DNA from 3 places in the Lactobacillus sp. ESL0260 genome. Region 2 is predicted to be linked to each of the others. Evidence: predicted binding sites of a transcription regulator. Region 2 holds the regulator's gene; each other region holds the start of a gene.
The links. The regulator Rex, encoded in region 2, represses fermentation and respiration genes when NADH is low (regulators of the CRP and FNR family bind a similar motif). The targets are predictions, from matches to a motif close to TTGTGAANTANTTCACAA.
Positions count from the first base shown of each region.

Region 1: F5ESL0260_RS08650 (NAD(P)-dependent alcohol dehydrogenase) is a predicted target of Rex. The motif match lies at 2,239-2,256, and genes of this name have one in related genera.
Region 3: pplA (extracellular electron transfer flavoprotein PplA) is a predicted target of Rex. The motif match lies at 7,016-7,033, and genes of this name have one in related genera.

Region 1 covers NZ_REHO01000013.1:494,461-502,844, reverse strand. The annotation lists gene F5ESL0260_RS08655 (LacI family DNA-binding transcriptional regulator) at 1-499, shown strand, start outside; gene F5ESL0260_RS08650 (NAD(P)-dependent alcohol dehydrogenase) at 1,082-2,200, opposite strand; gene F5ESL0260_RS08645 (alpha-glucosidase) at 2,416-4,083, shown strand; gene F5ESL0260_RS08640 (glycoside hydrolase family 13 protein) at 4,095-5,819, shown strand; gene F5ESL0260_RS08635 (glycoside hydrolase family 65 protein) at 5,967-8,240, shown strand; gene pgmB (beta-phosphoglucomutase) at 8,225-8,384, shown strand, end outside.
Region 2 covers NZ_REHO01000013.1:12,994-21,377, reverse strand. The annotation lists gene F5ESL0260_RS09540 (hypothetical protein) at 469-609, opposite strand; gene F5ESL0260_RS06415 (ABC-F family ATP-binding cassette domain-containing protein) at 883-2,805, opposite strand; gene F5ESL0260_RS06410 (redox-sensing transcriptional repressor Rex) at 3,085-3,720, shown strand; gene groES (co-chaperone GroES) at 3,881-4,165, shown strand; gene groL (chaperonin GroEL) at 4,185-5,810, shown strand; gene F5ESL0260_RS06395 (DUF969 domain-containing protein) at 5,945-6,613, shown strand; gene F5ESL0260_RS06390 (DUF979 domain-containing protein) at 6,622-7,545, shown strand; gene pcp (pyroglutamyl-peptidase I) at 7,565-8,212, shown strand; gene mutS (DNA mismatch repair protein MutS) at 8,380-8,384, shown strand, end outside.
Region 3 covers NZ_REHO01000004.1:44,585-52,968, forward strand. The annotation lists gene F5ESL0260_RS01125 (FtsX-like permease family protein) at 1-1,800, shown strand, start outside; gene F5ESL0260_RS09600 (hypothetical protein) at 1,844-1,927, opposite strand; gene F5ESL0260_RS01130 (hypothetical protein) at 2,293-3,765, shown strand; gene F5ESL0260_RS01135 (UbiA family prenyltransferase) at 3,850-4,863, opposite strand; gene F5ESL0260_RS01140 (FAD:protein FMN transferase) at 4,908-5,993, opposite strand; gene pplA (extracellular electron transfer flavoprotein PplA) at 6,063-6,980, opposite strand; gene F5ESL0260_RS01150 (FAD-dependent oxidoreductase) at 7,225-8,384, shown strand, end outside.

The sequences.
Region 1 (8,384 bases), 480 kb from region 2:
TGGTGGAGAACTGGCGACAAAATATGCACTTTCGCGGTTATACCAAAACGTTATTTTCATTGGCATTGATGTCAGAGAGCCATTTGAGTATTCGCGTGAAACGGGTTATGTCAATACTTTACAGAAGCACAAAAAGGTCCCGCAAATCTACCGCATTGCTAATCACAGTCACGCTGCGCAAGAAGTAATCAAAAATAATTTCCACAAGTTTCCTAAAGATACTTGTTTTATCTGTGCCAGCGATCGTATTGCTACAGGAGTGGTCAGGCAATTGCAGGATGAAAAGGCTAAAGTTCCGGCTGACTTTGGTGTGATTGGCTACGATGGCGTTTTTCTGGATCAGGTTTCCAACTTGAAGTTAACTACTGTTAAACAGCCAATTTTTAAAATGGGTGAACTCTTGGCCAACATGCTCTTACGCAAAATTGATCAAAAAGGGTCTCCTCAAGGAGAGGCACTAATTAAGCCTTCCTTAGTTAAAAGAGAATCAACCAGGTAAAATATAAGTACAAGCAGAAATACACATAATAATCAGATAGCGGGCTTGATTACCATGTGTTTTTTAACGTCTAGTTTTTTTGAGGCAAAAAAAGTGAATGGCCAGACAATATGTCTGACCATTCACTAACACTAAAGTAGATTATACTTCTACTTAATTAATCACAAACTACGGTAAAAAATATGAATAACAGATTTACTTTGTACCCATTTATTTTAGCACAGATTAGCTTAAAATATTGATTTTAATATGTATATTTTTACGGCATGAAATCCGCGCAAGAGAATTGTACTGATATAAATGAACCCACAAAAAATGCCAAAACAATTTTTCAAAAAAAGTTTTGGCATTAATTATTTAAAAATAAATATATCTTGCTTTTCCCAAATTTCATACATTTCTGGGATTTTGAACAATAATTAAATTGTCCAATACCAAAATTTTATTATGGAATTAAGCAAAAGGCAAGTAAGAATGATATGACCCCCAAATTTGTCCTAAATTTGGGGGTCATATTTTTTTGAGAAAAATTAATTCTCTCAGACTCTAATAAATGGTTTTAATGTAAGATTACTTTCTTTATTATTCAGGTTTGTAATCAGGATCAATAATTAAAACAGGTTTGATTGTTTTACCAGAAACTGAATCAGCATTAGCCTGATTAATATCTTCAAATTGATAAAACTTTTCAGTCTTATCAAACGGAAACTTCCCTAATTGATAGAACTCAAGCAATCTTGGTATGTCAACTTGTGGAATGGCATCACCCATGTTAACGCCAACCACTTTTCTATCATCTACACAAAGATCGTTCCAAGTAGAAATAGTCAGATTTTGAGCTGTTACGGCAATTGCTGCGCAAGTGCCGCCCTGTGCCAATGCCTCAACAGCATTTTTAATAACGCCAGAAATACCAGTAGTATCAACTGTCCAGTCAACGCCATATCCACCAGTTAATTCCTTGATCTTGGCAACTGGGTCTTCTTCTTTACTGTTGATTGTATGTGTGGCACCCAATTCTTTAGCCAATTCAAGCCGCTCTGGAACAACATCAACTGCTATTACTTTAGTGCAGCCGCTGATTACGCCGGCCATCATTGCGGCTAATCCTACCGCACCTGTACCAAAGACAGCAATAGTATCGCCTGGTCTAGCTTTCAGAGTATTGAAAACAGTACCAGAACCGGTAACGTAGCCGCAGCCGAGAGGGCCAACCTTGCGCAAGTCGATACTATCAGCAATTTTTACTGCATTTCTCTGATCAACTACAGTAGTGGTAGTGAATGATGATTGGTTAAACATATCACAAATTCTGTGACCGTCTTTTTGGAAATGATCATCACCATCTGCACGGACACCGGAAAGATTATAGTCGCTATAATGACGGCATTGGGTTGGGATACCCTTTAAACAATTATCACAAATACCATCAGCGTAGAAAGATAAAATTACGTGATCGCCTACACTGAAGTTTTTAACTTGGTCACCAACTTTTTCAACAATTCCGGAACCCTCATGTCCTAGAATTACCGGGTAGCCAACACTTGAATCACCTTTGCGCAAGGCTTCATCTGAGTGGCAGATTCCGCTTGCCACCATGTGAATTTGCAAGTCAGTTGGTCCTACTTCGTGTAAATCAATATTGTCTTCGATCTCAAACGGATCGCCCATTTTTTTAACAACAGCAGCTTTTATTTTCATAAAAAAATCCTCCTTACCTGTTAGCGATTTCAAGATTATTGTGAACCTGTACACATAAAAATGCAATAGTTTTTTAGGAAAAAACATACCTGAATATACCGAACAACGCTAATTTAATAGAACTAGCGGCGATTTTTTCTGATAGCGGTAACATTACCATTACCATTGCCTCTCACCAGGTTTCTCAGCTAAACTTTAAGTGGAGGTATAAATTTATGACGCAATGGTATGAGCATGCAATAATTTACCAAATTTATCCCAAGTCTTTTCAAGACAGTAATGATGATGGTATTGGTGATTTAAATGGAATCAGGCAGAGATTACCTTATTTACAGCAGCTCGGTATTAATACTATTTGGCTAAATCCTGTTTTTGTTTCACCGCAGGTTGATAACGGCTATGATGTGGCAGATTATTTTAAAATTGATCCCCGAATGGGAACAATGAAAGACATGAAAGCTCTAATTGCTGCTTGTCATCAAGTAGGGATTCATGTGCTTTTAGATTTTGTTTTAAACCATACTTCTGATCAAAATAAATGGTTTCAAAAGGCCAAAAGTGATCCGCATAGTCAATACCGCGACTACTATATTTTTGCAGGTGCAAATGATCAGCGCCCGAATAACTGGGGCAGCTTTTTCGGTGGCAGCGTTTGGGAGCCGGATCCGGCAGGTACAGGCCAATTTTATTTCCATTTGTTTGACAAGCACATGCCTGATTTAAACTGGCGTAATCCCAAATTAAGACAAGAAATGCTCAAAATTGCGGAATTTTGGCTGGCTCAAGGAATAGATGGCTTGCGCCTTGACGCTTTTATTCATATTGCCAAGGCAGATTTACGGCAAAGTTTTCCGGTAAAGGAAGTTACAAACGAAGATGACCAAACGGTAGTTGCCGAACCCTTTTTTGCTAATTTGCCCCAAGTTCAGAAGTGGCTGCGACCATTTTGTGAGCAAATAAAAAAGGATTATCCGGAAGCTTTGCTTTTGGGGGAAGCTGCCAGCGCTAATGTTAACTTAGCAGCGGACTATACGGCAAAAGACCACCATCTTTTAGATAGTGTTGTTACTTTTCGTTATTTTAAGGATGATCAAGGGCACATTGATCCTAACTTGCCTGCAGATTTTCAGCCTAAAGGACTTGACTGGGATGCTTTTAAGAAGACGCAGGTTATTTGGCAACAAACTTTGGCGCAGGTTTCTCAACCTACATTATATTGGAGCAATCACGACATGCCGCGACTGGCTAGCAGAATAGCAAAAACTGAAACACAGGCACGCAGCTTAGCAATGTTGATGTATTTGCAACGAGGAATCCCCATTATCTACTATGGCGAAGAATTAGGCTTAAAAAATCTGCTTTTTACTGCTAAAGAAGAGTTTAATGATCAAGAAGCGGAAGGCTTTATCACGAAAGCTGCAGATTGGGGTCTAACAAAAGCAGCAGCACTAAAAATGGTCAGCCAAGCCCACAAAATGCCGGCACGAGGGCCGATGCCGTGGACAGCTAAAAAGCCAAATTATGGTTTTTCAAAAGTGAGTCCGTGGCTTGAAGGTCAAAGCCAAAATAACGCTAATGTTCAGGCCGAACTGGATGACCCTGACAGTATGTTTAACTTCTACAGACAACTGATTAGTTTGAAAAAAACGGCTTTGTTTCAATCAGGTAGTTTTTACTTGTTAGCAACCGCTAATGACAGCTACATTTACCAGCGGGATTTAGCAAATGATAGTGCAATCGTGGCTGTTTCACTAAGCAGTCAAAAATTAAAAATTAAAATACCTGGTGAATATAGGAAAGTCATGTTAACTGCCGGACAGCATTATTTGAATAAGGATGAATTGATTTTGATGCCGTATTCTGGTGTGGTTTTAAGTAAATAATGGAGGAAAAAATGCAATTAGCAGCCCTGAAACATAGAACAGAAAGCGAAGACTGTTTTGTCATTAGTCAGCACCATGTGCGGATTCGGTTCCATAGTGCCAAAAATGATGTTAAAAAAATAATAGTTCACTATACAGATAATTATCTTGATACCAAGACTGATAAAACCGTGGCCATGACTAAGGCGGGACAAGGGCAGGTAACTGATTATTGGGTAGCAACTTTGAAAGCTCCTTATCGCCGCCTTAAATATACTTTCGAAGTTATTGGCCAGGATGACAGCCATAAAATTGTTGGAGACCGCGGGATCAAAGACTTTACCGCAGCAAATTTAGCAGCTGACAGCAGCTACTTCAAATTGCCTTACTTGCATGAAATTGATCAAACCAAAACTCCTGACTGGGTTAAAAACACTGTTTGGTATCAGATCTTTCCTGAACGTTTTGCCAATGGTGATAAAAATAATGATCCTCAAGGTACAAAACCCTGGAATCCGCAAGATCATCCCGGACGAGAAGACTTTTACGGGGGCGACTTACAGGGCATTATTGACCATCTGGACTATTTAAAGGAATTGGGCGTTAATGGGTTATACCTGTGTCCGGTTTTTAAAGCTAGCTCCAATCATAAGTATGATACGATAGACTATCTGCAAATTGACCCTGATTTTGGTGACAAGGATTTGTTTGCCAAGTTTGTGAGTGAAGCTCATAAAAGGGGAATGAAGGTAATGCTGGACGCTGTCTTTAATCATTTAGGCGGCCAGTCAATGCAGTGGCAGGATGTAATCAAAAATGGCACTAAGTCGCGGTTTGCATCCTGGTTTCATATTAATCATTTTCCAGTTAAACCATATCAAGGACCTGAGGCGGGCGGTCCAAATTATGATACCTTTGCTTTTGAAGGACAAATGCCGAAATTAAATACTGCCAATCCTGCAGTCCAAGATTTTCTGCTGGAAATCGCAACTTATTGGGTAAAATATTTTGATATTGATGCCTGGCGGCTGGATGTTGCTAACGAAGTAGACCATCATTTTTGGCGAAAATTTCATGATGCGCTTACTGCAATTAAGCCGGACTTTTATATTGTAGGTGAAATTTGGCATAGTGCACGGCCTTGGCTCAACGGTGACGAGTTTTCTGCAGTAATGAATTATCCGTATACTTTACAGATTGAGGAACATTTTCTGCACAAAACAAAAACAGCCCAGGAACTAGTTGCGGCTCTTACTGATCAACTAATGATGTACCGCGACTGCACGAATCAGGCCATGATGAATATGCTTGATTCTCATGATACCGCCCGTTTACTGACGCTTGCAGGTGAAAATAAAGCGCTGGCTTTGCAAACGCTGACTTTTATGTTCGTGCAGACTGGCAGCCCGTGCATTTATTACGGTACTGAAATGGGAATGACGGGAGGAGAAGATCCCGATTGCCGCAAGCCAATGGACTGGCAAAAAGAGGGCACGCCTTTTTGGTATAAAGTGCAAAAGCTGATTGCTTTTAGAAATAACCATGCTGCTACTTTAGGTAACGGCACAATCAGTCTAAGCGTTACGTCTAGCGGCTTAATCAAAGTTAAGCGAATTGGTGCAGAAAAGATCACTGCTCTTTTTAATACAAGTCCTGATAAGATTGCTATTGCCACAAACGGCCAAGTAGTATTAAGTCAGAATTTTGCAGCTGGGCAACTTGCCGAGCACGGATTTGTCATTGAACTTGCAAATTAATTTTAAAAACAACTAGTTGGTGCTGGTTGTTTTTTTAAAACATGATTCTGATACCGTTAACAGCGATTTTGCTATTGTCAAATACCTCGTTTTTGCGAATAATGAAAGCGTAAACAAAAAACCTCACCAAAGAGGGAGCGAAAGTAAATGAAACGAATTTTTGAGGTTGACCCATGGAAAGTTGCCACACACAAGTTTTCCCCGGTGGATAAAAGGCTGCAGGAAAGCATTACTGCAATTGGCAATGACTATATGGGGATGCGCGGTAATTTTGAGGAAGGATATTCTGGCGATCAACTGCAGGGTACATACTTAGCAGGTGTCTGGTTCCCAGATAAAACGCGAGTAGGCTGGTGGAAAAACGGCTATCCGAAATATTTTGGCAAAACCATTAATGCCCCCAGCTTTATTGGAATTGGCATCACAGTTAATAATGAAAAAATTGACTTAGCCAAGATTAAATTTACAGATTTTTATTTTGAATTAGATATGCATCAAGGCTTGCTTAGCCGCAGCTTTATTTATGAGGGTGCAAATACTAAAGTCAAGTTTGAATTTCAGCGTTTTTTACACATCAGGTTAAAAGAAGCGGCTTTAATCACTGTTAAAGCTACTGTACTTGCAGGTCAGGCAGAAATTGAGTTTAATTCAACGCTTGACGGCACAGTTACTAATGAAGATAGTAACTATAATGAACATTTTTGGCTTAGCTGTAATGAGAATGCTGCAAAGCGTTCCATTCAAGTTATAACCAAGCCTAATCCTTACGATGTGCCCCAGTTTACGGTTTTATTAAAAGCAGGCCTAAGAAATAATAATCATGTTGTTAAGGGTACTGTTAAAACTGCAACTGCAAAGTTAAGTGAGAAGTTGGCAGTTACTTTAAATGCTGGAGAAAGTTACACTTTAGAAAAAGATGTGATCGTAATTACCAGTCGTGATGTAGCACCCGAAAAGCAAAGTGATCGTGCGGATGAGTTGATGCAACAATTGCAATCAAAAAGCTTTGCAGAAAATTTGGCTGATCATACTGCGGTTTGGCAAAAGCGTTGGACTAAAAGTGATGTGGTTATTACCGGCAATGATGAAGCACAACAGGGTATTCGTTTTAACATTTTACAGTTATTCATGACATATTACGGTGAAGACAAGAGACTTAATATCGGTCCTAAAGGTTTTACTGGTGAAAAATATGGTGGAGCCACATATTGGGACACAGAGGCTTTTATCTTTCCGATGTATCTTTGTATTACTAAGCCGAATGTCACGCGGGCGCTATTACAATACAGACATGATCAACTTGACGGTGCCTATTATAATGCTAGGCAGCAGGGCTTAGCCGGAGCACTTTTCCCAATGGTAACCTTTAACGGGATTGAATGTCATAACGAGTGGGAAATTACTTTTGAAGAAATACACCGTAATGAAGATATTCCTTTTGCAATCAAACAGTATACTAGTTATACGGGAGACGAATCATATGTTAAGGACGAAGGCATGGATGTCCTGGTAGGCACTGCCAGATTTTGGGCTGATCGAGTCCATTATTCTAAATGGCGGCATAAATATGTTATCCACGGAGTAACAGGACCTGATGAATACGACAATAATGTTAATAATAATTGGTTTACCAACATTATGGCGCAATGGGTACTGCAATATACTTTAAAGAGACTGCCACTTGCGGATAAGGCTGCTCAAGAGCGTTTAAATGTAACTAAAGAAGAAAAGGCAAAATGGCAGGACATTATTGAAAATATTTATTTGCCTGAAGATAAAGAACGCGGCATTTTCTTGCAGCAAGATGATTTCTTGGATAAAGATATTAGGCCAGCTACAGAAATTCCGCTTGACCAAAGACCAATAAATCAGCATTGGTCTTGGGATAAAATCTTACGGTCACCTTTCATCAAGCAGGCCGATGTATTGCAGGGTATTTATTACTTGGATGACAGGTTTACCAAGGAACAAAAAGAGCGTAACTTTGCATTTTATGAGCCGTTGACGGTGCATGAAAGCTCCCTTTCCGCCTGTATCCATTCAATTTTGGCAGCGGAATTAGGGCGTAAAAAGCAGTCAGTAGAATTCTATGAACGCACGGCCCGCCTAGATCTCGATAACTACAATAATGATACGAATGACGGCCTACACATTACTTCGATGAGCGGTTCTTGGCTGGCAATAGTCCAGGGTTTTGCTGGCATGCGTTATGATCACAATCAATTGAGATTTAATCCTTTTGTGCCAGATAATTGGACCGGGTATAGTTTTAAAATTAATTATCGCGGCCGCTTAATTCAGGTAGAAGTAACGCAGCAGGAGACACGCATTACGTTAATTAGCGGAAAGGAACTAACGATTTTAGTTAAAGAGCAAAAGGTTACTTTAAAAGAGGGTGAACAAAATTGCTTAAAGGCTTAATTTTTGATTTAGATGGTGTCCTAACGGATTCAGCCAAATTTCACCTGGCGGCGTGGAATAATTTAGCTCAAGAACTGGGTATTAAATTAACCAGCGCGCAGTTAGATTCTCTGCGGGGAATATCACGGATGGATTCTCTTAATT
Region 2 (8,384 bases):
AAATCAACGTTTTTACTTTTAATTTAGTATTATCATGACTTTAAATCGTTCATTTGTTTATTTAAATTGTGCTTACTCAAAAGTCTTTTAAAACTAAGTGTAAAAATATTTAACAAGTAATAACATACTCGTCATTACAAAATGGAAAACTCATTTCAAAGGAGTCTGGGAAAAGATAGTTTTTTCCCAGACTCTTTATTATCTCTTAAAAATCTTTGTAGAAAGCAATCAAATCGTATTTATCACACGGCTTAGAATTACCATTTTCATAAAACATGCGCGTTTTACCCGTATTTTCGGTCAACAAAAATTTCTGTCTGACAGAATTATATTCTGTAATACACTATTCATTAATTTCGTACCAATTCCCCGACTTTGATAAGCAGATTAACCAGTAACTCTTGGATATAAATGATGGTCAGACCATCACCAAACTACTCTGATTAATCCAACTAATTGACTATGATCCTAAGCGCCAATAGTAAAAAGCAAATTTGCCACTGCCTTTTGCAGTTGCCGAGGGTTTTGTGTATAAGAACTCCAACCGATGCTGGTATATAAATTGATGAGTTGGTCTAAAGCAATATTTTGGTCAGCTATATATTTCATTTTTATTCCTCCTTTATTAATTAATAATTAAAGAGCAGTGCGTAATTTTTCCATGTGCACCTCCCAATTTATTTTTGATAGAGCCAGTAAAATTATTAACTTTAAGTTTAAACTCCTGAGTTTTTGAAAACAACAGTAAATTTATCAAGTTTTGCAAACAAAAAATCAATTAATAGTTAACAAGGTAATTTACTGTAAGTTGAAATATAGAAATAGTAAACAAGAAGGCAGATTTATTTCTATTTTTGTTGCGTTTCCAAAATATAGATTATTTTAGTCAAAGCTATCCAGTTCAGTCAGTGCATTTTCCCAAGCATCATTTGCCTCAGCAAGTTGTTTTTGCACTTCAGTGAGCTGTTCCTGCAAAGGACCTAATTTGTCGAAGTTAGTAGCAATTTCAGGATCAGCCATTTGAGATTGAATATCTTCCTGCTCTTTTTCCAGTTGTTCAATCTTATTTTCAGTATTTTCAACTTCTCTTTGCAATTTACGCTTTTGTGAATCGCGCAATTTTTGCTCTTGATAAGAAAGTTTATTTTTATTTTCGTCTACTTTTGCTGCCGTATTATTTTTTGCTGACTCGTTCTCTGAAACAATATTTTGCTTGTTTTTTTCATCTAGATAATAGCTATAATCACCCTCGTAAACTTGGGCAGTACTATCTTTGATCTCCACAATTTTGTTAGCTAACTGATTAATGAAATAGCGATCATGTGACACAAACAACAAAGTACCGTCAAAATCCTGCAAAGCTTTTTCTAATACTTCTTTCGCCTCAAGATCCAAATGGTTAGTAGGTTCATCCATCAGCAGAAAGTTGTTATGTTCAAGTGACAAAACCGTTAATGTTAATCTCGCTTTTTGACCACCAGATAATTGTCCGACAGTTTTATCAATATCTTTTGCGGTAAACAAAAAACTGGCTAAAATCGATCTCACATCTTTTTCAGGCATTGTTTTATGACGGTCCCAAACGGTGTCAATCACCGTTTTAGTTGGATCAAGTCCCTGCAGTTCTTGATCATAGTAGCCGATATCAAGGGATGCACCGTACTTAATTGAGCCTTTTTTCGGCTTTAATTCCTTCATCACGGTTTTTAGTAAAGTTGATTTACCAATACCATTTTGACCAATTACGGCTACGCGGTCGCCTTTATTTATTTGCAGAGAAATATCGTGCACCATTGTTTTTGTTGGATAGCCAATTGTTAAATCACGTAAAATTAAAACTTCTTTACCAGATGGCCGCTCGCTTTGAAAATTAATGCGCACTTTATTTTTGTGCTTTGGCGGAGTGATCCTATCCATTTTCTCCAATTGCTTGCGGCGGCTTTGTGCTCGTTTAGTAGTTTTGGCTCTGACAATATTTTTTTGAATAAATTCTTCGTCTTTTTTGATTTGCTCTTGTTGCTTTTCATACGCTTCTTCTTGCTGGCGATCACGCAGCTGCCGTTCAGCAACATAAGCGGAATAATTCCCCTTAAAGTCAGTTAAGTTGCCAAATTGCAATTCAAAAATCTGTGTGGCTAAATGATCTAAAAAATACTGGTCATGGGAAACAACTAAAATAGCACCAGAATAGTTTTTAAGATAACTTTCCAGCCAGTCCAGAGTGTCTAAATCAAGGTAGTTGGTAGGCTCATCAAGTAATAGCAGAGCAGGTTTGCGCAGTAGCAATTTAACAAATGAAAGTCTGGTCTTTTCTCCTCCGGAAAGACTTGCGATTTTTTTTGACCAAGTTTCTTCGGGAAAGTTAAAGCCATTCAAAATACTTTTGATATCAGCCTGGTAGGTGTACCCTCCTTGCTGCTCAAAGTTGAATTGCAGCTGGTCATACTGTTTTAACAAATCACTTCTTTTAGGGTTAGCAGCGATGTCCTGCTGTAAACTTGTGATTTTTTTGCTCATATTAATTAATGAAGTAAAAACACTGAGCATTTCTTCCCAAATTGTTTTACTTTCATTTAGACCATTTTCTTGGGCAATATAGCCGACATCTATATTTTTATTGATGGTGAAGTCACCATGTGTGGCTTCTTCTTCACCGGTCATAATCTTAAGCAGGGTTGTTTTACCAACCCCGTTAGGTCCAATCAGACCAATTCTGGCATTTGCGTCAATTGAAAAATTGACATTTTTAAATAATGTGTTGGCACCGAATTGTTTTTCTAAATCGTGTCCTTGTGCAATTATCATAATTTTTCACCTAAAAACCATTTTAGCATACGTATTGAATTTCTTGTGTGAGAGTTTGACGGATATATGAAAGAAAAAGAGCAAAAATACAGCTTTTTAAGCGTGAATGAATAAAAATACCAGTTTCTATTATCAAGCCTGTTACCATTATGCTAAAATTTAAAAGATTGTGAAAAAAATGTTTGCAAATGACGTAAATTTATAGGTAAAATAGAATTGATTGCTGAGAAATTCACAAGAACGAATTATGGTTACTTAATTAAGTTGGAGGCTTCTTAAATGGAAAAAATCAAAATACCAACGGCAACGGCTAAAAGGTTGCCGTTATATTACCGTTATCTTATTATCTTAAATGAGGCTGGCAAAGAAAAAGTTTCTTCGACTGAATTGTCTGAAGCTGTTCAGGTAGACAGTGCTTCAATCAGACGTGATTTTTCTTATTTCGGCGCTTTGGGCAAAAGGGGTTATGGCTACGATGTAAAAAGTTTACTTTCTTTTTTTAAAAAGATTTTAAACCAAGACACTTTAACAAATGTTGCTTTGGTTGGCGTAGGTAACTTGGGTCATGCTTTATTAAATTACAATTTTAAACGCTCAAATAATATTCGCATTTCTTGTGCTTTTGATATTGATGAGAAAATTACCGGCAGAATTCTAAGCGGTGTGCCTGTCTATGATATGAGTGAACTTAAAAAGCAGCTTAGTGACCAACAAATTTCTATTGCGATTTTAACGGTGCCATCTGCGGCTGCTCAAAAAACTGCTGATGATATGGTAGAAGCTGGAATTAAGGGAATCATGAATTTCACCCCAATTCGTTTATCTGCACCAAGTGGCATTAGAATTCAAAACGTTGATTTGGCTACTGAGTTGCAGACACTTATTTACTTTCTTGATTCGGATAAGAAAAAATAGTTTTAAAAAGCAAATTAGCACTTTTTTACTCAAAGTGCTAATTTTTTCTTGCATTTTTTCATAAAAGGGGTTATTATCATAAATGTAAGTTAGCACTTGACAAATAGGAGTGCTAATGGCACATAAAAGAGATTAAAATTTAATTTTAGGAGGGACAAACGTGTTACAACCAATAGGTGATCGCGTGATCGTAAAAGTTAAAGAAGAAGAAGAAAAGACTGTAGGCGGAATCGTCCTGGCTTCTAATGCTAAACAAAAGCCGACAGAAGGTGAAGTAGTTGCTGTTGGTGAAGGTAACTTTGCTGAAAATGGCAACAAAATACCTATGACTGTTAAGGAAGGCGACGTTGTTTTATATGACAAGTATTCTGGTACAGATGTTAAATACGATGGTCAAAAATATTTAGTCCTTCACGAAAAAGATATTTTAGCAATTGTTAAGTAATTAAGGAGCGTATAAAAATATGGCAAAAGAAATTAAATTTTCAGAAAAAGCAAGACGTTCCCTGTTAAAGGGCGTTGACAAATTAGCTGATACTGTTAAGGCTACTATTGGTCCTAAGGGTAGAAACGTTGTTTTGGAGCAATCTTACGGCAACCCAGACATTACTAACGATGGTGTGACAATTGCCAAGGCAATTGAATTAAAAGACCACTATGAGAATATGGGTGCTAAGTTAGTTGCAGAAGCAGCACAAAAGACCAATGATATTGCCGGTGATGGTACTACTACTGCGGTTGTTTTAACCCAAGCAATTATTCGTGAAGGTATGAAGAATGTTACTGCTGGTGCTAACCCTGTTGGTGTTCGTCGCGGTATTGAAAAAGCCACAAAAGCTGTAGTAAATGAATTACACAAGATTAGTCACACTGTTTCTTCAAAAGACCAAATTGCTCAAGTTGCTTCAGTTTCTTCAGCTTCAAAAGAAGTTGGTGATTTAATTGCTGACGCAATGGAAAAAGTTGGTAATGACGGTGTTATTACTATTGAAGACTCACGTGGTATCGAAACTGAATTATCAGTAGTTGAAGGTATGCAATTTGACCGTGGCTACCTGTCACAATACATGGTAACTGATAATGACAAGATGGAAGCTGATCTTGACAATCCATATATCTTAATTACTGATAAGAAGATTTCTAACATTCAAGACATCTTGCCATTGTTACAAGAAATTGTTCAACAAGGTAAATCACTTTTAATCATAGCCGATGATGTGTCTGGTGAAGCTTTGCCAACATTAGTTTTGAACAAGATTCGTGGTACGTTCAATGTCGTTGCTGTTAAAGCTCCTGGTTTTGGCGATCGTCGTAAAGAACAATTACAAGATATTGCCGCTTTAACTGGTGGTACAGTTATTACTGAGGACTTAGGTCTTGAATTAAAGGACACTAAGATTGACCAATTAGGTCAAGCTCGCCGGATTACTGTAACTAAGGACTCAACTACTATTGTTGATGGTTCTGGTTCAGATGAAGCAATTAAAGACCGTGAAGACTCAATCAGAAAGCAAATTGCAGAAACTACTTCTGACTTTGACAAGAAGAAATTACAAGAGCGCCTAGCTAAATTAACTGGTGGAGTTGCTGTTATCCATGTCGGTGCTGCTACTGAAACTGAATTAAAAGAACGCAGATACCGCATCGAAGATGCTTTGAACTCAACCCGTGCTGCTGTTGATGAAGGCTACGTTGCTGGTGGTGGTACTGCTTTAGTAGATGTTAAGGATGCTGTTAAGGACCTTAAAGGTGACAATGCTGATGAACAAACAGGTATTAACATTGTCTTAGAAGCTTTGACTGCTCCAGTTCGTCAAATTGCTGAAAATGCTGGTGAAGATGGTTCAGTTATCTTGAATAAGCTTGAAGGTCAAGAAAATGAAGTTGGTTACAATGCAGCCAACGGTAAATGGGAAAACATGGTTGAAGCTGGAATTATCGATCCAACTAAGGTAACCCGTACTGCTTTGCAAAATGCTGCTTCTATTGCTGCTTTGTTATTGACTACTGAAGCCGTTGTTGCCGAAATACCAGAAGAAAAACCTGCCGCTGATCCAAATGCAGGTGCTGGCAATCCAGGTATGATGTAATTTAGTTTTTATTAGTTAATTAATAAATCCTACTAGCAATCCTGTGGGGCTTGCTGGTAGGATTTTTTTGTTTAATATACAAGTTATCAGAATTTGATAAATAAATACTGCCTTTACATTAGGAAGGAATATTAGTGGAATATTTAAGTTTACTAGGTATCGTAGTCATAGTGATTGGCTTTGCGCTGGGACTTGATACCATAGCCGTGGTTATTATTGCTGCTTTAATTACAGCCTTAGTTTCAGGAATTGATTTTGTCTCGTTTTTGACAATTTTGGGTAAAGGATTTATGGATAATCGCATGGTTTCCCTGTTTTTTCTGACTTTACCAACAATTGGCATTTTGGAAAGACATGGCTTAAAGCAAGCTGCTGTTAATTTGATTAAAAAAATGAAAAAATTGACGCCAGGTCGTATTTTCGATATTTACCAAGCCATTCGTGAAATTGCTGGTGCTTTCGGCATTTCATTACAAGGACACGTCCAGTTTATTGCTCCTTTGATTAATCCAATGGCACAAGCGGCCGGTAAGGTTAATAGCGAATTGACCTCTTTAGAAGTTGACCAAATTAAGGGTAGGGCGGCTGCAACAGAAAATTTTGGTAATTTCTTTGCCCAAAATTTATTCGTAGCTTCTTCAAGCGTTCTACTTATTGCAAGTACTATGAAATCACTGGGTCACCCAGTTGATCCTAGTGGCATAGTTCTATACACTTTTCCAGTTGCAATCATCAGTTATATTTTATGTGTGGGTTACAATCATGTGTTTGACCAAAAATTACTCAAACAGCAAGAGAAGTAGGAGAAATAATGGATACTTTAATCAATAATATTTTATTAGCGTTCTATATCTTAATCGGGCTGTTTTTCTTGGCTGCAGCAATTGAGTCTTGGCGTGATCAATCAAATCCTGTGCGTTGGGGTACCGGGCTTTTCTGGTTTTTGTTTGCAATACTATTCTGTTGTGGGCAATGGCTTTCGAATGCAATTAACGGTGCAATTATAATAATTATTGCTTTATTATCTCTGTTTAAACAGGTTCGCGTAGGTCACATAAAAGATTTGGATGAAAAAGTTGCTCAACAAACGGTTGAACGCATTGGCAACTGGATCTTTTTGCCAAGTATCTTGCTAGCAGTTTTAGCTTTATTAATAGCCCAATTTACTAATCTGGGTGGTCAAGTAGGTATAGGTGTGGCAGCAATTGTTTCACTTATTTGCGCACAAATTCTGACAAAAGCAAATGTGAAAGTTGTGTATGAGGATACTCAGAGAATGGTGCGTTCGGTAGGGTCAGCGGGAATCTTACCACAGCTGCTTGCTACTCTGGGTGTGGTATTTACAGCTTCAGGTGTGGGACAAGTTACTGCTAAGGCTATTTCTGGACTTTTTCCTATTGGAAACCATTTATTGGGAGTTACACTCTATTGTGTTGCCATGGCTTTGTTTACAGCCATCATGGGTAATGCGTTTGCGGCCTTTGCAGTTATTACTGCTGGAATTGGCATCCCTTTTGTTGTGGCACAAGGAGGTTCACCGGTTGTAGTTGCAGCTTTAGGGATGACTTCAGGTTATTGCGGTACACTGTTAACACCAATGGCAGCAAACTTTAATACCCTGCCCGTTGCTCTTATGGAAATGAAAGATCAACTAGGCGTAATTAAACAACAATTTCCGATCGCAATCAGCATGTTGCTTATTCAAATTATGCTAATGTATTTTTTGGCATTCTAAGATAGTAAGGAGAAATATAATGAAAATTCTTGTAACAGGTTTTGATCCATTTGGTGAAGATAAAATTAATCCTGCAATTGAAGCAGTTAAACGACTGGATGAAGAAATTGCTGGAGCACAAATCGTAAAACTGGAAATACCAACTGTTTTCGGTCATTGTGCCGATGTGGTTCATGAAGCTATTCTGAAGGAAAAACCTGACTATGTGTTAAATATTGGACAAGCCGGTGGTCGCTATGGTCTAACTCCCGAACGAGTGGCAATTAATTTTGATGATGGTCGCATTGCCGATAATAAAGGATACCAACCACTTGCTACACCTATTCAGGCAGACGGTCAAAATGCATATTTCACGCAACTGCCTGTTAAGGCAATGGCACGGGCAATTAGGGAAGCTGGACTTCCAAGTTCAGTTTCTACGACGGCAGGTACATTTGTCTGCAACCACATTATGTATCAAGTGCAGTATATGATTGATAAAGAATTTCATGACTTAAAAGCTGGCTTTATGCACATTCCGTATTTACCAGAACAAGTTGTTGCTAAACCAGAAACTCCTTGTCTGAGCTTAGCAGATGATGTAAAAGGTATTACGGCTGCCATTAGTGCAATTGTGAAGATGGATGGCAAGAAAGATTTGGCAAGTATTGAAGGACATATTGCCTAAATTTGGATTTATTTATATGCAAAAGCAATAATTGCAGCTAAAAAACATATTGTGGGAAGAGATCGTTTTACTTGCGGTCTTTTTTCTTTTAATGAATAGTTTAGCGTATAATAATAACAGTAATGCAGAAAAGAAGGAGAATAATGGCGCAAACAAACCTGACTCCGATGAT
Region 3 (8,384 bases), on a different contig from region 2:
TCCGTGACGGGTATTAAGAATAGGCTGAAAGACTATCTGGTGTTGTTTTCAGGCTTGATTGTTGCCAGCATGATTTTCTACATGTTTTTGTCAATTGCTACTAACCCTGTGTTTATTAGTAAGGATGTTTATGGTAGAGAAGCATACCTGAATTATATTTTTACCTTTGGTATTATTCTGCTTGTGATCATTACCTCGGTTTATCTTGTTTATGCCAATTCATTTTTGCTGAGCATGCGTAAGCATGACTATGGCATGTATATGATGCTCGGGGCCAAAAGCACGCGGATTGGCTTACTGATTTTTTCTGAAACTCTGTTAACTGGTTTGTTGGCTGTTTTGCTTGGAATAACACTGGGTCTAGGGTTGACCACAATAGTTACCAAGGTGCTGGTAGGTAAACTAGGGCTGGAAATTACTCACTATAAGGCAATATTGCCGAGTGCCATAATAGGAACATTGCTTTTCTTTGTTATTATCTTTCTCTTAGGTGCACTGAGCAATGTGCACAAACTTACACATACTCCGGTAATTGATCTTTTACACGAAGATCAAACTCCCATTAATCTTAATCATCATCCAGTTTTGCGGGGAATTGAAGCAATTTGCGGTGTACTTTTGCTAGCGGTCGGTTACTATGTAATGACTTTACCTACTAACTATATTTATCTTCTTATTCCCACCGCGTTAGTAACAATTATTGTCGGTTCTTTCTTTGTCTTTAATGGCGTCTTCACGGCTATTATTAATTATTTACTTAATAAAAAATCTTTTTCATATCGTGGCATTAATGAATTTACTCTGGGCCAATTAAAATTTCGCTTGCAAAGTTACACCAAGGTATTAACTATGATTTCAATTCTGTTTGCCTTGGCTTTAGGTGCAATTACCGTGGGACTTAATTTTGGCTCCATGAAGGATGAAGCGCAAAAAGGGATTTATTATGATGCTACAATTATCAGTCAGACGCCAGCAGTTAAAAAAGCAGAAGCCAAGTTAACTATTACTAATAAGCAAACATATCATTACAAAGAAAAGGGGATGCACCTCTACTTTAACCGCGCGGAATTTAACAAGCAGCCGTTGAAAGAAATGGCAGTTTATTTTCATGACAATCAAGACAATTCCCCCACTTATAAAGTAAAAACGCTGGCTACTGCTAAACTGGATAAACCGCAAACAACGGAAAACAGTATTTTTAGCCAAATGGTACCAAATGGTCTTCCTAAGAAGATACATCTAGTTTCACCAAAAAGGTGGCTGAGTATTGATGGTCAGGAAAAATTTGTCAGTTATATTAATGTGAAAGACTTTGTCCACGATTTTCCGGTGATCAATCAAATTCAAAAGCAGCAATTGAGGGAAAATCGTGACTACAAAGATACTTACCTTAATTCAAAGCCATACTATTATAGTAATGTGCTCGGCTTTACCAGTGCGTTTGAATTTATGGGCTTTTTCTTAGGAATAGCATTTCTGACCATGCTGGCTTCGACGTTAATGTTTAAAGTCTTAAGTGGTGCTGCCAGTGACAAGGTGCGCTACCAGATGCTACATGAAATTGGTGCTAGACCACGATTATTGCGCAGTTCAATCAGAAAAGAAATTGGTACTTTGTTCACCATGCCTGGAATTTTAGGCATAATAGATGTCCTTTGTGGCTTACAACTGTTTAAAACATTGCTGATATCCCCATACCATAATATCTGGATTCCATTCACAATCTTTATTGTTCTCTATTTAGGCTATTATTTGTTAACAGTTACTCTATATGAAAAAATTGTGCTGAAAACTGAATAATTTTAAAGTGAGGTATCAAAGCTAGACTAATATATTTTAATAATTATTTTGTTAAGGCTTGACGCCATTTAATCGGCGCCAAGCCTTTTAGTCTGCTCTTGATTCTTTTATTGATGTAATACCTAATGCAATCAAGCGAACGGTTGCTATCGCTTTAGAAAAAAGATTTTTGCAGAGTGATATCCGCTATGATTATACAACTACATCAAAAACACCCAGAGAACTGCTTTACGATGAGTAAACCAACTGAAAAATATTTTTTCTTTGCGGAGTTGCGGCCCAAGCTTTCTTTTAAAAAACAAAAAAAGCTAACCAGTTGGACGGAATTGACACTAACAAAAACCCATTATTCAAAAAATAATGTTTTAAAAATTAATTATTAAAATATGTTCAAGAAAACAGTTAACTCATTTAAAACATGGTAGCGCTAACTATAATTAAGTCAAAAAGTGGTCTACTTGAAGGAGCTAACCAGAAAGTTTGGTGATCTTGATGCAAAAATTAAAAAATATGCGCGTTGGACTGATAGAACTTTGTGCGACACTTATTATTGGCGGTTTGATGATAATCGCCGGCATTATTTTAGGCTTGGATTTAGCTTCCTTAATTATTAAGTTATTTAACGGTTTAATAAAACCAAATGTGCCGAATTTTAACGTCATTATTAGTTTTCTGAGGATAAATTCGGGCTTGCAAGTCGTTATGTTACTGGCAGCCTTAATAATGTTGGGCGGTATTGTAATAACTTTGAGGTTAACCAGATCCACTTTAAGTAATCTAGCTGAAAAAGAAGATGCACCTGCAATTTTTCAAAAACATTCAGGGCTAAAAATAATTGAAGTAGTTTTAGGGTTGACGGCAGTAGTTGCAGGCTACTTTATGTTAAATCTACCTAGTCAAAGCCTGTTTGACACTGTATTGCCGGCATTTATCACAATTGTGTCAGGTACTTATTTGCTTTGTCACTCGTTATTAAGCTTGGTGCCAGCAAATTGGTTTGCCAAAATTAATTTAACTAAAGGAAAAACGCAGCAGGGACTTTACCATTATGCCAGCGTTTTTACTATCATTTCACTACTCTTCGCTTTGACTATGGGCGCTCTGGCTTTAGGCCATGACGTTAATGCTTTTCCTCAAGTTATTAAAAGGGGCACATATTATGATGGGGTAATTGTTAGCAACACCGCTAATATTAAAAACGATGTTGCTCAACTAAAAATTAAAAAGCAGCAAACTTACCATTATAAAGAAACGAAAAGGCACTTTTATTTTGTTCGTAATGAGCTGGCAGATAATCCAATTAAGTATGTCAAAAATACCGGCAGAAGCAATTTTCAAGTCAAATCTATCAAGTTAGACCAATTGAATAAAAATTCTCTAGCAGGTAACAGTTTCCGCGAACTCATTCCTAATAGCAGTCAAAAAGAGAAAATAATTGCACTTTGTTCAACTGCAGAATTAAATAAGGTTAAGGGTAAAACTAAATATCTGACTTTGGTGCAGCTAAACAGTTTTGATAGAGATTGGCCATTTTTACTAAAAATTGAACATAAGCAGGCTCAAAGTAATCTTGCCTATAGTCACCTCTATAGCAACTCTAAGGCGGCTACTTATCAGCTGATTTTGGGGATGAGTAAAGAAATGAAGATCTTGGGCTATTCAGTGGCATTTGTGTTTGGCGTAAGTCTGATTACTGTTTTAATGATAGTAGTAAAAGCTGCTAAAAGAGAACAGAAGTTAGCGAATGAGAGGCTGGCTCAAAGAGCATGGCAGAGCAAAACAGGACTTTTGTTCTTTGTTCCTGCAACATTTGGTGTCTTTGATGTTTTGTTTGGCTTAAAATTTTTTGATCAGGTTTTGCCAACAGCATATTATAAAGTTTGGCTACCAATAGTATTGATGTTACTAGTTTATTTTGTTATTTATCTGATAACAGTTCGGCGGCATCACAATGCTGAATTTTAAAAAATTTAGACATAAAGATGACCCCCAAATTTGTCCTAAATTTGGGGGTCATATCATCCTGAGCGTGCTTTTTATTGTGTTTATTTAATGAAAGATAATGCCTAAAATTAGTCCGCAGACTTGCATTAACTGAAACCAAAACAAATTTTGCGGAGCCAAGTCAAAAGTTGTGGGCACTCTGTGCTTGATATTATCTTCATCAACCCAGAAAGCCATATCCTTGGTCTGCTTCTGTCTGAATGCCTGCACGTTTTTGTATAACTTAGGTAAAGTTACAAAAATTAATAGTTGCCAAATGGGTAAAAGGCGAAATATGACACTGATAGCGACTATTGCAAATGGAGCCAGGGTTAAAAAACTAAATAAGTTTAAGGAATTTTTTACGCCAATGTATGAGGGCAGGGTGTGGCGACCATTAGCCAAGTCTTGCTTTAAGTCGCAGGTATTATCCGCCAGCATTGTCGCCGCGTTAAAGAATGCTTGCGGTAAAGCTACCCAAAAAATTAATAATAGATTGGCTAAGTTGCCTCCGACACTAAATTGCGGCCAATCAAAATTCAAATAGGCTAATTGGGTTACGGGAGAATTGATGTAAACCGCTAAGAACATAATTCCCAGCCCTTCGAATAAGCCGGCAAGAATTTCGCCTAGCGGTACTCTGGAAAAGGGAACGGGCCCATAGGTGTAAAATACAGCGACAAAAAGTCCGGGAGCGCCGATCAGTAAAATAAAAAGATTGGTTCGCACAGTTAGCCAAATTCCCAAGACTGCTGCAATTAAAAGTAAGCTAAGCATAACCGCCATTGCGGTTGCTGGTGATAAATTACGTTTGCCAATTAAATTGTGTTCTTTTTGATAGTCCCGGCTTTTGGCTAAGCGATAATCTTGGACATTGTTAAAGCCTGTAACAAATAAAGCTATTGCTCCTTGAGCAATTAAATATATTAAAGAATTCTGCCAACTAAAAGTATGAAAATAAAAATAAGCAAACAGTATCCCTAATAAATACGGCATTAAGCTGTTTAACTTGGTATTAAGCCGCACCAGTTCAAAAAAATCAGTTATAGTAAAATGACTGTACTTCTTTTTAGCCTCCATCACGTTTTCCTTTCAGAGCATTATTTTAGTATAAAAGTTAATTATTAGTTTTTAAGTTTTGCAAGTCTATAGCCATTACCTGAAAACAATTTGAATTTATTTTTTAAGCCGGAAGTAATATATACTTTTTTCTTTTTGGTGATAAATATTGCTTCTACACCAGGTTTATGTTCTACATAATCATAGCCTTTTTTCAAACCGCGATTAAATACAGCAGTTGAAAGGCCATCGCCAGTGGTTGAACGCTTGGCAATAATTGTGACACTTAACAAGTTGTTTTGACAAGGGTAACCTGTTTGAGGATTCATTAAGTGGCTATAAACTTTATTACCGACTTTGAGGTATCGTTCATAAATACCTGATGTTACTGCAGTTGCATTCTTTTGCGGTAAAGAGCCGATGGCATCACCACGCGCAGCGCTGGGATCCTGAATACCTACCGTCCAGTTACTGTTATTCGTAGGAGAATTGCCCATAACATAAACGTTTCCGCCTAAATCAATAATCGCGCTGGTCACACCATTTTTTTGCAAAACTTTCATGACTTCATCAGAAATAAATCCTTTGGCCATGCCACCTAAATCGAGCATCATTTTCTTTTTCTTAAGAAAAACAGTTTGTTTCTGATCATTAAAAATCACATTATGATAATTAATTAATGGCAGCCGTTTTTTGATGGTACTTGGCTTAGGTTTATGGGCGTCAGGAAAGCCAATCCGCCATAAACTGGTAATTGGTCCGATTGTTAAGTCGAATGTACCAGCGGAAATTTTACTATAATAGTAAGCATCTTTGCACATACGGTAAATAGTGGGAGTAACTTTTACCGGTTTAATTCCGGCATATTTGTTAATTTTGTCTATTTCACTGCCTTTTTGATTAACGGTAGTTTCAGTGGCTAACTGTTTAATGCGCTTAAAACCCGCTTTTAAGGCTTTTTGCTGGTGTTTATTGTAAATTTTAATGGTGCAAACTGTTCCCATTAGAAATTGAGTATCTGAAGTAGGGGTAGTGGTAACAGCGGTTTTGGCCGGTGCTGTGTCTTTACTCTGAGTTGAGCAAGCTGTCAGGTTGAAGCTTGCTAATAGTGATACGAGTATCAGCAAAAACTTGTTTGTTTGCTTCTTCATATAATTTATTTCTCCTAATAAAAAAGAGCGGCTAAATGTCACTCTTTTTGTGATTAACTAATTATCTTTTTATTCCTGGTAAACGATATTGTCAACCTTGATAGTTCCGCTTTTACCTTTTTGAGCGGCATTAATTAGTTGTTCAGCGTAAGCAATAAATGAATGAGAAGATTCTGTTGCTCCTGAAACAGCTTGTACTTTTTCGGTGTTGCCTTTAGCTTTGATGAATTCCTTTTGTAATTTTGGAATGTATTCTTTAGGGCCAATCTTGTTAACCTTCTTCATTTGCTTTTCATAAGCAGCATTTTTGGTCTTGGAAACGCCCTTTTTATTAACTTGGTCGTAAGTAAAGTCACTAATTTTACCTTTTTTAATTACCATAGTTAAAACTTGACGATAGCCGTGACTATAATTCTTTTCAGCTAATTTATATGTACCATCCTTCATCTTCTTATTGTTATTGATGTGAATAGTGGCTGTATCACCTTTTTGAGCGGCTTGAGTTAGCTGGTTGACATAGTTCTTTAAAGTATTACTGGAACTGGTTGCTCCAGAAACAACTTGAATGGCACTGGAATTAGCACCACTTGCGGCAAATGATTTTTGTAATTTTGGAATGTATTCTTTAGGGCCAATCTTTGCTTGAGAATACTTCTTCATTTGTGCTTCATATTTAGTATCCTTTGCCTTTGACTTGCCGTTCTTGTCTACATTGTCGTAACTGGTGTCTGTAACCTTGCCACCTTTAACAGTCATAGAAACCTTTACTTTATAGCCATTGAAATAGTTGTCTTCTACTAATTTGTAAACACCGTCTTGCAGTTTACCACCGGCAATTTGCTTAGGAGCTTTCTTTTTCTCAACTTTGCTTACCTTTGGCTTAGAATCGCTTGAAGAACTTTTCTTAGCTGTTGTTGAACAAGCACTTAATAAAAGTGTAGAGAGTGCCAGAATGGCAGTACTATATATTAAATTATTCTTTTTCATAATATCTCCCTCAGTAATAATAAAAGATTATAACATTGTGTACGTGTTCACTTACTATAATTATAAGATAGAGCTCTACTTTGTGCAACTACAAAATATGAAAGCGGAAACTTATAATGATAGTAATTAAATCGTATAAGTAAAATATTACGAACATAGTTTGTGAAAGTGACCACTTTACCATAGTCCAAAACACTAGTATAATATAATATAACTAGTATATTCGCATTAAGGAGTGTTAAAAGTGGCTGAAACAAATATTGTAGTTATTGGCGGCGGCTATGGTGGTCTGTATACGACTAAGCATCTTGCCAAGAAATTAAAAAAGCGGCATGATATCAAAATCACGCTGATTGATAAAAATCCTTATATGACTATGATGACTTCACTTCATGAAGTTGCGGCTAACAGGGTAGAAGCCAAAAGTTTGAAATATGATCTGCAACGTTTATTTTCGCGGAGAAAAAATGTTGATGTTGTAACTGACAATGTTACCAAAATTGATCAATCTACTAAAAAAGTTATTGGCGATAACGGCAGTTATCCCTATGATTATGTCATATTAGCTATTGGTTCGCAGCCTAATGACTTTAATACTCCTGGTGTTAAAGAAAACGGCTTTGTTTTAGGCAATCTGGACGATGCAGAGCAACTACGTGACCACATTGATCTGATGGTTCATTTAGGTTCTAAAGAACGCGATCCTGAAAAGCGGGCACAGTATCTTAACTTTGTCGTTGTTGGTACCGGGTTTACTGGCACTGAAATGGCCGGTGAATTAAATTCTTGGCGTGGTGATTTAGCTAAAAAATATAACCTGCAAAAAGATGATATCAAGATAACCATGATGGAAATGGCACCAACGGTTATGAATATGCTTGATCGCTCTGATGCTGATAAGGCAGAAAAATATCTCTTAAAACAAGGTGTAGAAATTAAAGTCAATACCGGCGTTGTTGGTGTTCATGAAAATTATATTGATCTTAAAGATGGTTCAACATATCCGACCAGAACTTTAATTTGGACTGCTGGTGTTAAAGCTGTTGATACTGCTAAAAACTTTGGTTTTGAGACTGGCAGAGCTGGCAGAATTATAGTTAATGAATATTCCCAAATTCCAACTGATCCACATGTTTACGTCATAGGAGACGTTGCTCTTTATGATGCTAACGGCAGCGGCCGCGGTGAACCACAAGTGGTTCAAGGGGCTGAATCTGCTGGTAAGTGTGCTCTAAGAAATATTTTGAGTCAGATTAACGGCGGTGAACCCGTTAAGTTTAAAGGTACCTATTCAGGATTTATGGTTTCTTTAGGGCCTGCTTGGGGTGTGGCCTCTCTTGTTAATACTTTTCATCTGAGCGGCTTTTTCGCCATCTTAATGAAAGACATAGTGGACATGATTTA